DNA from 2 places in the Actinokineospora spheciospongiae genome. Region 2 is predicted to be linked to the other one. Evidence: riboswitches for the same ligand, from Rfam matches in the RefSeq annotation. Region 2 holds a riboswitch; the other holds the start of a gene.

Region 1 (6,599 bases), 410 kb from region 2:
GTCGCGGGCAGGCCGATCGGCATCCGCCAGGCCCGGCGCAGGGTCCGCATGAACTCGCGCTGCGGGAGCGGTCCGGGGGCGGTGAGGTTGACCGGGCCCGCCAGGTCGTCCCGGGTGAGGAGGAATTCCACGGCCCGGAGGAAGTCCCGGTCGTGAATCCAGGAGACGTACTGCCGCCCGCCCGCCACCGGTCCGCCGAGGCTGAGCCGGGCCATCCAGGACAGGACGTCGAAGACGCTGCCCCGGTCCGGGCTCATCACCATGGCGGTCCGCAGGGCGACCTTGCGGGTGTCGGGGGTGGGCGCCTGCTCCTGGGCCAGTTCCCACCGCTTGGCGATCTCGGCGCTGAACGCCCAGTACCCCGGCACCCCCGGCTCGGCGCCCGCGATGATCCCGGTGGCCTCGTCGTTGGCCCGGTCGAACCGGTGCGCGTAGATCGTCGCGGTGCTCATCTGCAACCACACCCGCGGCGGCGCGGAGGCCTGGGCGATAGCCGAGCCGACGGCCCGCGCGGAGTCCACCCGCGAATCCATCATCTCGCGCAGGTTCGCCTCGGTGTAGCGGCAGCTGACGCTGCGCCCGGCCAGGTTGATCACCGCCGCGCAGCCGTCGACCTCCTCCGCCCAGGGGCCGACGGTGCGCCCGTCCCACCGCACCGATCGGACGCCGCCCCCGAGGTCGACCCCGGCCCGCCTGGTCAGCACGACCACGTCGTGCCCGGCCGCCGCCAGCGCCCGGCTGAGGAATCCCCCGACGTTCCCGGTCCCGCCGGGCAACACGATCTTCATGCGAACACCCCCGCGGCCACGCTACGCCGTTTCGACCGAGCGCGAATCCGCTCCGGAGGGCCTGGATGCCGCCCCGCGCAATGGAACCAGGGGGCGTGGCCCGAAAATGAGCTGGACCCGCCGCCTCGGGACGACCGGGTCCGGGCGCTGTCGGCCGCCAGCGCTGCGCGGGCCTGCTCGACCGGCTCGCCAGTGACCCCGGACCACCTCGCACTGGGCGACCTGGAGTTCCCGGCGGGTGACCTGGGCACGCGCCCCGGGTCCGCGACCCCGGGCTGCTCGACTCCGCCACTCACCGGCCACGGACGTCGGTGCTGGGAGAGGACGCCTGCCCCAGCGTGTTCGAGAAGGCGGCCGCGCTGCTGGAGTCGTGGCCCCGGTCTGCCGGGCTCGCCGGGGCGAACGCCCGTTGAGGTGGGCAGCTCGGGCGCGATAAGTGGGCAAGGTCTCAGGTTTTCACGCTTGCGTGCGCGGGTTGCGGCCACGGGGTAACGGTCACCGAGTGGATCACGACTTCTCACCCATGGTGACCGAACAGCTCGTGGCGATGTTCGAGCGGGACGCCCGTCTGGGCGTGGACACGCTGGTGGAGATCGGCTACGACCCCACCGCGTTCGAGTGGATGATCGAGGAGTTCGGCGCGGTCGGGGCGACGCGGCGGGTGGTGCTCGACCCGACGCCGTCGTTCGGGCTGTGGCGGTTGAAGGATCGGGGGTTGCTCGCGCACAGCGTGGAGATCTCCACCCTGCTGCCCTGGTACGCGCCGCTGTTCGACGAGGCGGTGCGGGACGCGGCGTGGCGGAAGTTGGAGTTGCTGGGCGTGGACGTGCGGGCGGAGGTCGCGAAGGTGGGGAGTCCGCTCGTCGGGGAGGTGTGAGGGTCAGCCCAGGGCGTCGAGGACGGCGTCGATCTCGGTGGCCAGGGCGACGTCGAGTTCGGTGATGCCGCCCTCGCTGTGGGTGCTGAGGGTGAACTTGAGCGTGCGCCAGCGGATGTCGATGTCCGGGTGGTGGTCGTCGCGCTCGGCGATCTCCGCGACGCGGTCGACCACCTGGATGGCCTGGGGGAACGACTCCAGTTCGACCTCCCGGACCAGGGAGCCCTCGCCCCGGCTCCAGTTCGGCAGCGTCCCCAGTGCCTTGCCCTGCTCGTGCTCGCTCAACAGTTCCGCCATGGCCCCCATGGTGGCCCTTCGCGCCTGCCCGCGCTGGGCGTAGGGTCGGGGTCGCCACGGGAGTCCGGTATCGGCCGGGCTGAGAGGAGGGCCACCCAGCCCTCGACCGTACGAACCTGATCGGGGTCATGCCCGCGCAGGGAGGTCCTCGTGGTGTGCACACGCCCGAGGAAGGTTCCCGATGCGCCGACTCGTCCCCCTGGTCGCCCTGGCTGTGGTCGCCGGTTGTTCCGTGGGGGGTGAGGCCCCGGTCGACCGCACCGTCGTGCTGGTCACCCACGACTCCTTCGACGTCGACCAGGCGGTGTTGGACGAGTTCGAGGCGCGGAGCGGGATCACCGTGGAGGCGCGCAAGAGCGGGGACGCGGGGGCGTTGACCAACCAGTTGGTGCTGACCAAGGCGAACCCCATCGGGGACGTGGCCTTCGGCGTCGACAACACCTTCGCCTCCCGGGCGCTCGACGAGGGGGTGTTCGCCGAGTACCGGAGCCCGGAGGCGGACAAGGGGCCGCAGCGCTACGCCGTCGACGGCAGCGGGCGGCTCACGGCGGTCGACGTGGGGGACGTGTGCGTGAACGTGGACCCCGCGGCGCTCGGTGGCGATGTGCCCAAGACCTTCGAGGACCTGGCGGACCCGAAGTACAAGGACAAGTTGGTGGTCGAGGACCCGGCGACGTCCTCGCCGGGTCTGGCGTTCCTGCTCGGGACCGTGGCGCACTACGGCGAGCAGGGGTGGGCCGACTACTGGGGCAGGCTCAAGGCCAACGGCGTGAAGGTCGTCAGCGGGTGGGAGGAGGCCTACACCCAGGAGTTCTCCGGCTCCTCCGGCAAGGGGCCGCGGCCCATCGTGGTGTCCTACGCGTCGTCGCCGTCGGCTGAGGTGGGGGAGGACGGGAAGGCGCGGACCGCCGCGCTGCTGGACACCTGCTTCCGGCAGGTCGAGTACGCCGGGGTGCTGAACGGGGCGAAGAACCCCGAGGACGCGAAGAAGGTGCTCGACTTCCTGCTGTCGGAGCCCTTCCAGAAGACCGTGCCGGAGAAGATGTACGTCTACCCGGCGCGCGAGGGCGTGGCGCTGCCAGACGCCTGGACCGCTGCGGCGCCGTTGCCGGAGCAGCCCGCGACCCTGCCCGCCGCCGACATCGCGGCGCAGCGGCAGCGGTGGATCGAGCAGTGGCGCAGCACCGTCGGGGGCTGAGGCCAGCGGCGGCGCTGGCGTTCGCGGCGGTCCCGCTCGGCTTCCTCGCCGTCTTCTTCGCCTGGCCGGTGGCCGCGATCGTGCGGCTCGGGTTCGGTTCCGGCGCGGCCGGGGTCCTGCGGGTCCTCGGCGAGGGGGCGACGTGGCGGCTGGTGGGGTTCACCCTCGCCCAGGCCGCCGCGTCGACCGCGGTGGCGGTGCTCGCCGGGCTGCCGGTGGCGTTCCTGCTGGCCAGGGTGCCGGGCGGCGCGCTGGTGCGGGTGGCGGTGCTGGTGCCGTTCGTGCTGCCGACGGTCGTGGTCGGGTTGGCGTTCAAGGCGCTGCTGCCCGACGGCGGGGTGGTGGCGATCGTGCTGGCGAACGCGTTCTTCAACGTGGCCGTGGTGGCGCGCACGGTCGGCGGGCTGTGGGCGCACGTGGACCGGCGGGCCGAGGACGCGGCGCGGGCGCTGGGGGCTTCGCGGTGGCGGGCGTTCACCTCGGTGACCCTGCCCGCGCTGACCCCGGCGCTGGGGTCGGCAGCGGCGGTGGTGTTCCTGTTCTGCGCCACCAGTTTCGGGGTGGTGCTGCTGCTCGGCGGCGCCCGGCACCGGACGCTGGAGACGGAGATCTACCTGCGGACCGTGGAGCTGCTGGACCTGCCGGGCGCGGCGGCGCTGTCACTGGTGCAGTTCCTGGCCGTGGTGGGCGTGCTGGTGGTCGGGGCCGTGGCGCGGCGGCGGCGGGAGAACGCGCTGAGCCTGCGCGGTCAGGCGGAAACCGTGCGGCGACCGCGCGGTGGGGAGTGGGTCGCGGCCGGGCTGGGCTACGCGGTGGTGGCGTTGCTGGTGGTGCCGATCGTGACGCTGGTGGTGCGCTCGTTCGCGGGCGGGACCGCCGGGTACCGGGCGCTGGCCGGGACCGGCTTTCGGGGCTCGTTGCAGGTCACCGGCCTGGAGGCGGCGCTGAACTCGGTGCGGGTGGCCACGGACGCGACGCTGCTGGCCCTGGTGCTGGGGGTGCTCGCCTCGGTGGCGCTGGTGACGCTGGGGCGCAGCCGGGTCCGGCCGGGGGTGGTGGAGGCCGTCGACACCGCGCTGATGCTGCCGCTGGGCGTCTCGGCGGTGACGGTCGGCTTCGGCTACCTGGTCACGCTGGACGCGCTGCCGGGGGACCTGCGGACCTCGGCGGCGCTGGTGCCGCTGGCGCAGGCGCTGGTCGTGACCCCGCTCGTCGTGCGGACGCTGCTGCCGGTGCTGCGGTCGGTCGACGAGCGGCTGCGGCAGGCGGCGGCGACGCTGGGGGCGGGGCCGTGGCGGGTGTGGCGCGAGGTCGACGTCCCGCTGGCCGGGCGGTCGCTGCTGGCCTCGGCGGCCTTCGGGTACGTGGTGGCGCTGGGGGAGTTCGGTGCCACCAGCTTCCTGGTGCGGCCGGACACCGCGACGCTGCCGGTGGTGATCGGGCGGCTGGTGGCGCGGCCGGGGGAGCTGAACAACCAGATGGCCTACGCGGCGTGCACGCTGCTGATGGGGGTGACGGTGGTGATCGCGCTGCTGGTCGAGCGCCTGCGGGTGCGCGGGGTCGGGGAGTTCTGATGCTCGCTGTGTCGGGGTTGTCGGTGCGCTACGGGACCGTGGCCGCTGTGTCCGATGTGGACTTCGAGGTGCCGGACGGGTCGGTGCTGGCGCTGCTGGGGCCCTCCGGCTGCGGCAAGTCGACGCTGCTGCGGGCGGTGGCGGGGCTGGAGGTCGGCACCGGGTCGGTGTGCTGGGACGGGGTGGACCTGTCGGGTGTCCCGGTGCACCGGCGCGGGTTCGGGCTGGTCTTCCAGGACGGGCAGCTCTTCCCGCACCGCGACGTCGCGGGCAACGTCGCGTTCGGACTGCGGATGGCGGGGACACCGCGCGCCGAGCGCGACGCGCGGGTCGGCGAACTGCTGGAACTGGTGGGGCTGGGCGGTCACGCCGCGCGGCGGGTGGGTGAGCTGTCCGGCGGGGAGCGGCAGCGGGTCGCGCTGGCGCGGGCGCTGGCGCCCCGGCCGCGGGTGCTGCTGCTCGACGAGCCGCTGTCGGCGCTGGACCGGGCGCTGCGCGAGCAGTTGGCCGTCGACCTGGCCCGGGTGCTGCGGGTCTCGGGCACGACGGCGCTGGTGGTCACCCACGACCACGACGAGGCGTTCACCCTGGCCGACCGGGTCGCGGTGATGCGCGCCGGGCGCGTCCGGCAGGTGGGGACGCCGGACGAGGTGTGGGCGCACCCGGTGGACGACGAGACCGCCCGCTTCCTCGGCTGCGGCCGGGTGCTGGACGCGGCGGAGCTGGCCGTGTTCGGCGACCCGCCGCGGCGCGGCCGGGTGGGGCTGCGCCCGTCCGCGCTGCGCGTGGGCCCCGGGCCGGTCCACGGCGAGGTGACGGCCCGGGTCCACCGCCGCGACCACGTGCTGCTCGTGGTCGCGGCGGAGGGCCTGGGCCGGGTCGACGCCGTGGCCGGGATCGCCGCCGCGCCGCAGGTCGGCGCCCGGGTGTCCCTGGTGCTCGACCCCGGCGGGGTGGTGCCGGTGGGTCAGCCGTCGCGGGTGAGCATCCGGGACAGGGCGATCGAGTAGCCGATGAGGATGTAGCAGCCCGCGCGCAGCACCCCGGTCAGCAGCGTCGCGGTGGGCAGCGGGTCCTTGACGACCTCCGGGATGGCCTCCCAGCTCGTGGTGATCAGCGCCGGGGTGAGCCAGTCCAGGGCGGGGATGACGCTGAGCACGCCGGAGACGATCACCACGCCCAGGCTGACCACGACGACGATCAGCGGGTGCTCGGTCCACGCCGACACCGCCAGCGCGACCGCGGCCAGCGCCCACACCTGGACGGTGACCAGCACGACCGTCAGCAGCACCCGGCCCAGGCCCGCGCCGAACGGCAGCGTGGTGCCCGAGGAGGTCAGCATCCCGTCGCCGCCGAGCAGCAGCAGGCCCGCGACGATGCCGGTGGCGGCCATCAGCAGCACGGCGAACAGGCTGACCGCGGCCACGCCGAAGGCCTTCACCGCCAGCAGCCTGGCCCGCCCGACCGGGGCCACGAGCAGCCCGCGCAGGGTGCCGTTGGCGGCTTCCCCGGCGAGCGCGTCGGCGGCGAGCATGGCGCCGGTCAGTGGCAGCAGCATGGTCATCGACATGGTCAGCCCGAAGATGGGCAGCAGCAGGCCGTTGCCCTCGACCAGGGAGGCCAGGCCGTCGCCGACCGATTCCCCGGACGACGAGCCGGTGGCGATCGCGATGCCGATGCCCGCCACGACCGGGACCAGGGCCAGCAGGGCCAGGCCGATCAGGGTGCGCGGGCGGCGCAGCACCATCCGCAGCTCGGAGCGCAGCAGCCGGGTCAGCGGCGCGCGGCGCGCGGTGGCGCGCGGCTCGTCCAGGGCGGCGGTCATCGGGTCTCCTGCGGGACGAGGGGGTCGCTGGTGGGGTCGA
Region 2 (6,599 bases):
TCAACATCCGCGGCGTCAGGGAATCCCTCGGCGCGAACGCGGTGGCGACCGCGGTCGAGGTGGGCGGGCTGCTGCTCATCGTCGGCCTCGGCCTCTGGGTCGTCCTGCGCGGCGACGGCGACCCGGGGCAATTGGCCGAGGTCGGCACGCCGGAGAACGGTGTCGTGGGCGCGACGCTGGCGGGTGCGGTCCTGGCGTTCTACTCGTTCGTCGGGTTCGAGACCTCGGTGAACCTGGCCGAGGAGGTCCGCGACCCCCGGCGCTCCTACCCCCGCGCCCTGTTCGGCGCCCTGCTGACCGCCGGGGTGGTGTACCTGCTCGTCGGCCTGGTCGCGGGCGCCGCCGTCCCGACCGACGTGCTGGCGGGCTCCGACGGGCCGCTGCTGGAGGTGGTGCGGGCGGCGGGCGCGGTGCCGCCCTGGCTGTTCGCCGCGGTCGCGCTGGTCGCCGTCGCCAACGGCGCCCTGCTCACGGGCATCATGTCGTCGCGCCTGGCCTACGGCATGTCCCGCGACGGCCTGCTCCCGCCCGTCCTGTCGCGCGTGCTCCCCGGCCGCCGCACCCCGTGGGTGGCCGTGCTCGCCACCTCGGCGCTGTCGCTGCTGCTGGCCCTCACCGGCGGCGTGTCCGCCCTCGCCGAAACCCTCGTGCTCCTGCTGCTGGTCGTCTTCACCGCCACCAACGCCGCCGTCCTCGCCCTGCGCCGCCGCCCGGACGACATCCCCCACTTCCGCGTCTGGACCGCTGTCCCCTGGCTCGGCCTGGCCTCCTGCCTGCTGCTGTTCACCCAGATCGGGGCGGCGGTCTGGCTGCGCGGGGCCGTCCTCCTGGCCCTGGGCGGCCTCCTGGCCCTGGCGAACGCCCTCCGCGCCCGCCGCACCGAGCCCGCCACGTCCGAGGCCTAGTGCCCCGGGTCGGGGGGCGAACCGCGCAGAGCACCCGAGAGCAATTCGGCGGCTCCCTTCGGGTCGGAGGATTCCGTGATCGCCCGCACCACCACAACCCGAGAGGCCCCGGCTTCCACAACCCGGGGCAACCGCTCCAGGTCGATCCCCCCGATCGCGAACCAGGGCCGCGAAGGCCCAGCCTCGGCGGTGGCCCGGACCAGCTCCAACCCCGGCGCGGTCCGACCGGGTTTCGTCGGCGTGGGCCAGCACGGCCCGGTGCAGAAGTAGTCCACCCCGGCCTCGTGCGCGGCGGCCACGGCCTGCCCGAAGTCGTGCGTGGACCGCCCGATCACCACCTCCTCCCCCACCACCCGCCGGGCCGCCGCCACCGGCAGGTCGTCCTGCCCCAGGTGCAGCACGTCGGCCCCGGCGGCCAACGCCACGTCCGCCCGGTCGTTCACCGCCAGCAGCGCCCCGTGGGCGGCGCACAGTTCCGCGATCACGGCGAGGGCCCGCAGCTCGGGCCCCGCTTCCATCCCCTTGTCCCGCAGTTGGACGACGTCGACACCGCCCGCCAGCGCCGCGTCCACGAAGTCGGCGAGGTCGCCGCGTTCGGTCCGCGCGTCCGTGCACAGGTAGAGCCGCGCGTCGGCGAGCCTGCGCCTGATCTGGTCCCCGTCAAGTCCCGGCATGGCACCGACGCTATCCCCTGGGCCGCCCGGGCGGGTCTGCGCTACGGTGGAGGCCGGTCGCACGGGAGTCCGGACAACGGGCTGAGAGGGAGCACAACGCGCTCCGACCGTCGAACCTGATCCGGGTCATGCCGGCGCAGGGAGCGTGATGAGGAACGTGCAGCGGATCGCCGTCGTGGGTGGCGGTGTCATCGGCCTGGCCACCGCCTGGCGGGTGGCCGCCACCGGCAGGCGGGTCACCGTGATCGACCCCACCCCGGTGCGCGGTGGGGGCTCCTGGGTGGCGGCGGGCATGTTGGCCCCGGTCACCGAGGCGTGGTTGGGCGAGGAGCACGTGCTCGCCTTCGGCGCCGAGTCGCTGGCCCGGTGGCCCGGTTTCGCCGCCGACCTGGCCGACCCGCCCGGCCTGCGCCGCGAGGGCACCCTCGCCCTGGCGCTGGACGCCGCCGACGCCGAGGACCAGCGCCGGTTGGCCGACTTCCTGTCCTCGCTGGGGCGGGAGGTGCGGCGGCTCACCGCGCGGCAGGTCCGCGAGCTGGAGCCGGGCACCTCGCCGGTCCGAAGTGGACTGCTGGTCCCCGGTGACCTGTCGGTCGACAGCAGGCGGCTGCTGCGCTCGCTGGCGGCCCAGGCCACCGCCGAGGGTGTGGGTTTCCACACCGGTCGGGCGGTCTCGGTGCGCGACGGCGGTGTCGAACTCGCCGACGGCTCCACAGTGGAGTGCGACGAGGCGGTGATCGCCGCGGGCGCCTGGAGCCGCGCCCTGCACCCCGCCCTGGACACCCTGGTCCGCCCGGTCAAGGGCGAGGTCCTGCGGCTGCGGTCGCGGCCGAGCGCGCTGCCCCCGCCCACCAGGACGCTGCGCGCGCACGTCGAGTCCCGCCCGGTCTACCTCGTCCCCCGCGACGGCGGTGAACTCGTCGTCGGCGCCACCCAGCACGAGGTCGGCCACGACACCGAGGTCACCGTGGCGGGGGTGCGCGACCTGCTGACCGACGCCGAGCGGGTGCTGCCGGGTGTGCGTGAGTACGCCCTGGTGGAGGCGGTGGCGGGGCTGCGCGCGGGCAGCCCGGACAACCTGCCGCTGCTCGGCCGCCTGGGCCCCGGGGTGCTGGTCGCCACCGGGCACCACCGCAACGGCGTGCTGATGGCGCCGGTCACCGCCGACGCCGTGGTGGCCCTGCTGCGCGGCGACACCCCGCCCGACCACGTGCTGGCCGCGGCCCCGTCCCGATTCCCTGGAGCGACATGACGATCGAGGTCAACGGAACCGAACGAGAGGTCCCCGACGGCGCGACCGTGGCCGACGTGCTGGCCGCCCTCGCGCTGCCCACCTCGGGGACCGCGGTGGCGCTCAACGGCCAGGTGGTCCCCCGCAACGCCCACGCCGCCACGGTGGTGCCCGCGTGGGCGCGGCTGGAAGTCCTCACCGCCGTGCAGGGGGGCTGAGCCGTGGACGACCCCCTGGTCATCGCCGACCGCGAGTACTCCTCGCGGCTGATCACCGGCACCGGCGGCGCCGCGAACCTGGCGGTCCTGGAGCGGGCGCTGGTGGCCTCCGGCACCGAGCTGACCACGGTGTCGCTGCGCCGGGTGGACACCGCGGGCGGCTCCGGCGTGCTGGAGCTGCTGCGGAAGCTGGGCATCGACCCGCTGCCGAACACCGCGGGCTGCCGCACCGCCGCCGAGGCCGTGCTCACCGCCCGCCTGGCCCGCGAAGCCCTGGGGACGAACTGGGTGAAGCTGGAGGTGGTCGCCGACGACCGCACCCTGCTGCCCGACCCGGTGGAACTGCTCGACGCCGCCACCCAGCTCGTCGACGACGGTTTCGTGGTGCTGCCCTACACCAACGACGACCCGGTGCTGGCCCTGCGCCTGGAGCAGGCGGGCTGCGCCGCGGTCATGCCGCTGGGCTCGCCGATCGGCACCGGCCTGGGGATCAACAACCCGCACAACATCGAGCTGATCACCACCCGCGCGGGCGTCCCGGTGGTCCTGGACGCGGGGGTCGGCACCGCCTCCGACGCGGCCCTGGCCATGGAACTGGGCTGCGCCGCGGTGCTGCTGGCCACGGCCGTCACCCGCGCGGGCGACCCGGAGAAGATGGCCACCGCGATGCGCGCGGCGGTCACCGCGGGCAGGCTGGCCAGGTCGGCGGGCCGCATCCCGCGGCGGTTCTGGGCCCAGGCGTCCAGCCCTCCGCGTTGACCCGCGCCCGCCCTGGGCACAATGAGGTATGACGACTTCGGCTGACGGTGACGTCCCCGCCCGCCTGTACCTGGCCATCGGCCGGTTGTCGCGCTCACTGCGCCGCTCGGGCAGCACCGGCATGGGCCACGGCTCGATCTCGGCGCTGTCCACGCTGTCCGGGGCGGGCACCCTCCGCCTCGGCGACCTGGCGGCGAAGGAGGGCGTGGCCGCCCCGACCATGTCCCGCATCGTCGCGGGCCTGGTCGACTCCGGTTACGTCAACCGCGAACCGGACCCGGCCGACCGCCGGGCCTGGCTGGTCACCGCCACCGAGGAGGGCGAGCGGGTCGTCTCCAGCGTGCGCAGCACCCGGATGCAGGAGCTGAGCCGCCGCCTCGACGGCCTCCCGCCCGCCGACCGCGAGCTGCTGATCAAGTCCATCCCGGTCCTGGAGGCCCTGCTGGTCGGCACCCCGGAGGCCCAGTAGCGGCCGGTCAGCCGACGGTCAGTCACCCGTCCGGGACGGGATGACGTGGGTCGGCGGCGAGTCGACCGAGCAGTGCAGGCAGTCCCCCGGGTGCGGGGCGTCCGCCGGGGCGGGCGGTTCGGGTTCGGCCAGCACGTTGCCCCGCACGCCCAGTGCCAGCAGGCCGCCGCCCGCGGCGAGGGCCGCGCAGATCACCAGCGCCGTGCGCCACCCGGAGGTCAGCGCGGCGGGGTCCCGGTACGCCGCGCCGGTGAGCCCGGCCGCGGCGGGCAGCACCGCCACGGCCAGCAGGTTCCCGGTGCGGGCGATGGCGTTGTTGACCCCGGAGGCCACCCCGGCGTACCGGTCGGGCGCGGCCGCCAGCACGGTGGCGGTGACCGGGGCGACGACGACCGCCAGCCCCAGCCCGAACACCACCACGGCGGGCAGCACCGCGCCCACGTAGGAGGCCCCCGGCACGATCCGCAGCATCAGCAGCATCCCGGTGGCGACCAGCAGCGGCCCGACGACGAGGAACCACCGAGGCCCGAACCGGGAGGCCAGCCGCCCGCTGCGGGCCGAGAGCAGCAGCATGATGATCGTGATCGGCAGCCCGGCGACCCCGGCGGCGGTGGGCGCGTACCCGAGCGAGGTCTGCAGTTGCAGCACCATCAGCATCAGCACCCCGCCCAGCGCCGCGTAGACCACCAGCGTCAGCGCGTTGGCGATCACGAAGGTGCGGTCGGCGAACAGCCCCGGCGGCACCAGCGGGTCCCGGCCGCGCCGCTGGAGCAGCACGAACGACACCAGCGCGAGCACCCCGGCCGCGCCCGCGGACACCACCAGCCAGTCGACCCCGCGGGCGGGTGCCTCGACCAGGGCGGCGGTGATCCCGGCCAGGCCCAGCGCCCCCAGCACCGACCCGGCGACGTCCGGGTGGCCGGTGACCTCGGCGTCGCGGGTCTCCGGGACGAACCGCAGCGCCGACCACACGCACACGGCGGCCACCGGGATGTTGATCAGGAACGCCAGCCGCCACGACCACACCTGCACCAGCAGCCCGCCCACCAGCGGTCCGGCCGCCGCGGCGATCCCGCCGAGCCCGGACCAGGCGCCGATGGCCCTGGCCCGGTCCTCCCGGTGGAACACCGATTGCAGGATGGCCAGCGACCCCGGGGTCAGCAGCGCCCCGCCGACGCCTTGCAGCACCCGCGCGGCGACCAGCACCTCCGTGCTCTGGGCGAACCCGCACAGCACCGAGGCGACGCCGAACCAGACGACGCCGACGAGGAACACCCGCCGCCTGCCGTAGCGGTCACCCAGGGAGCCCGCGACGAGGATCAGCGAGGCCAGGGCGAGCAGGTACCCGTCGAGAATCCACTGCAACCCCGCCACCGAGGCGCCCAGCTCGGCGCCGATGCGCGGCAGCGCCACGTTGACCACGCTGCCGTCGAGCATGGCCATGCCGGAGCCGAGGATCGTGGTGGCCAGCACCCCGCGCGCGGCGCCGGTGCCCCACCGGACGTCGGTGTCCACTCAGGGTCGGTTCAGCGTGGCGACGAACTTGTACCGGTCGCCGCGGTAGACCGACCGCACCCACTCGACCGGTCGCTCCTCGGTGTCGAAGGAGTGCCGCGACAGCAGCAGCATCGGCATCCCCACGTCGGCCCCGAGCAGATCGGCCTCGTGCGGTCCGGCCAGCGCGGTCTCGATCGTCTCCTCGGCGTGGCCCATCTCGACGTCGAAGCGCTCGCGCAGCACCTGGTAGAGCGAGCCGCCGCCGCTGACGTGGCGGCGCAGGCCGCGGAAGCGGCCCAGCGGCAGGTGGGTGGTCTCCACGGCCATCGGCTCGTCGTCGGCCAGCCGCAGCCGGTGCAGCCGCAGCACCTTGGCCCCCGCGCGGATGTTGAGCAGCCGGGCCAGGTCGGCCTCCGCCGGGATCTCCGAGACCTCCAGCAGCTTCGACGACGGCTCGCGGCCCTGCGCGCGCATGTCCTCGGTGTAGGAGGACAGTTGCAGCCGCTGGGCCACCTTCGGCTCGGCGGCGAAGGTGCCCTTGCCCTGCACGCGCAGCAGGCGGCCCTCGACGGTCAGCTCGGCCAGGGCCTGGCGGACGGTGGTGCGGGAGACGTCGAACTCGGTGGCCAGCGACCGCTCGGTGGGGATCGGCGAGCCGGGTGGCAGGGAGCCGAGCAGGTCGAGCAGATGCCGCTTGAGCCCCCAGTACTTCGGTTCCCGCTGCACCCGCGCCACCGCGTCCGACCCATCGGCCGTCGACATCTCGAGCATGGCGTCCCCTCCTGACCTCTTGTCCCGGTTACAGAATGCCCTGCCGGGTGCGCCCCCCGCGATCACACCCCGTGA

What was found. Region 2 has a riboswitch for thiamine pyrophosphate ahead of thiO (glycine oxidase ThiO). Riboswitches for the same ligand answer to the same signal wherever they lie in the genome.
Region 1: it holds a riboswitch for thiamine pyrophosphate, as region 2 does, so the genes downstream of both, DFQ13_RS04445 (thiamine ABC transporter substrate-binding protein) here and thiO (glycine oxidase ThiO) in region 2, are expected to answer to the same signal.

The regions. Positions count from the first base shown of each region.
Region 1 is NZ_QHCP01000002.1:178,096-184,694, reverse strand. It holds gene DFQ13_RS04465 (epimerase) at 1-788, opposite strand, end outside; gene DFQ13_RS04455 (hypothetical protein) at 1,312-1,665, shown strand; gene DFQ13_RS04450 (4a-hydroxytetrahydrobiopterin dehydratase) at 1,669-1,962, opposite strand; TPP riboswitch at 2,009-2,122, shown strand; gene DFQ13_RS04445 (thiamine ABC transporter substrate-binding protein) at 2,144-3,160, shown strand; gene DFQ13_RS04440 (ABC transporter permease) at 3,136-4,734, shown strand; gene DFQ13_RS04435 (ABC transporter ATP-binding protein) at 4,731-5,744, shown strand; gene DFQ13_RS04430 (ABC transporter permease subunit) at 5,702-6,559, opposite strand; gene DFQ13_RS04425 (ABC transporter ATP-binding protein) at 6,556-6,599, opposite strand, start outside.
Region 2 is NZ_QHCP01000002.1:590,553-597,151, forward strand. It holds gene DFQ13_RS06380 (APC family permease) at 1-905, shown strand, start outside; gene thiE (thiamine phosphate synthase) at 902-1,579, opposite strand; TPP riboswitch at 1,631-1,739, shown strand; gene thiO (glycine oxidase ThiO) at 1,728-2,831, shown strand; gene thiS (sulfur carrier protein ThiS) at 2,828-3,028, shown strand; gene thiG (thiazole synthase) at 3,032-3,787, shown strand; gene DFQ13_RS06405 (MarR family winged helix-turn-helix transcriptional regulator) at 3,816-4,256, shown strand; gene DFQ13_RS06410 (MFS transporter) at 4,275-5,771, opposite strand; gene DFQ13_RS06415 (GntR family transcriptional regulator) at 5,772-6,524, opposite strand.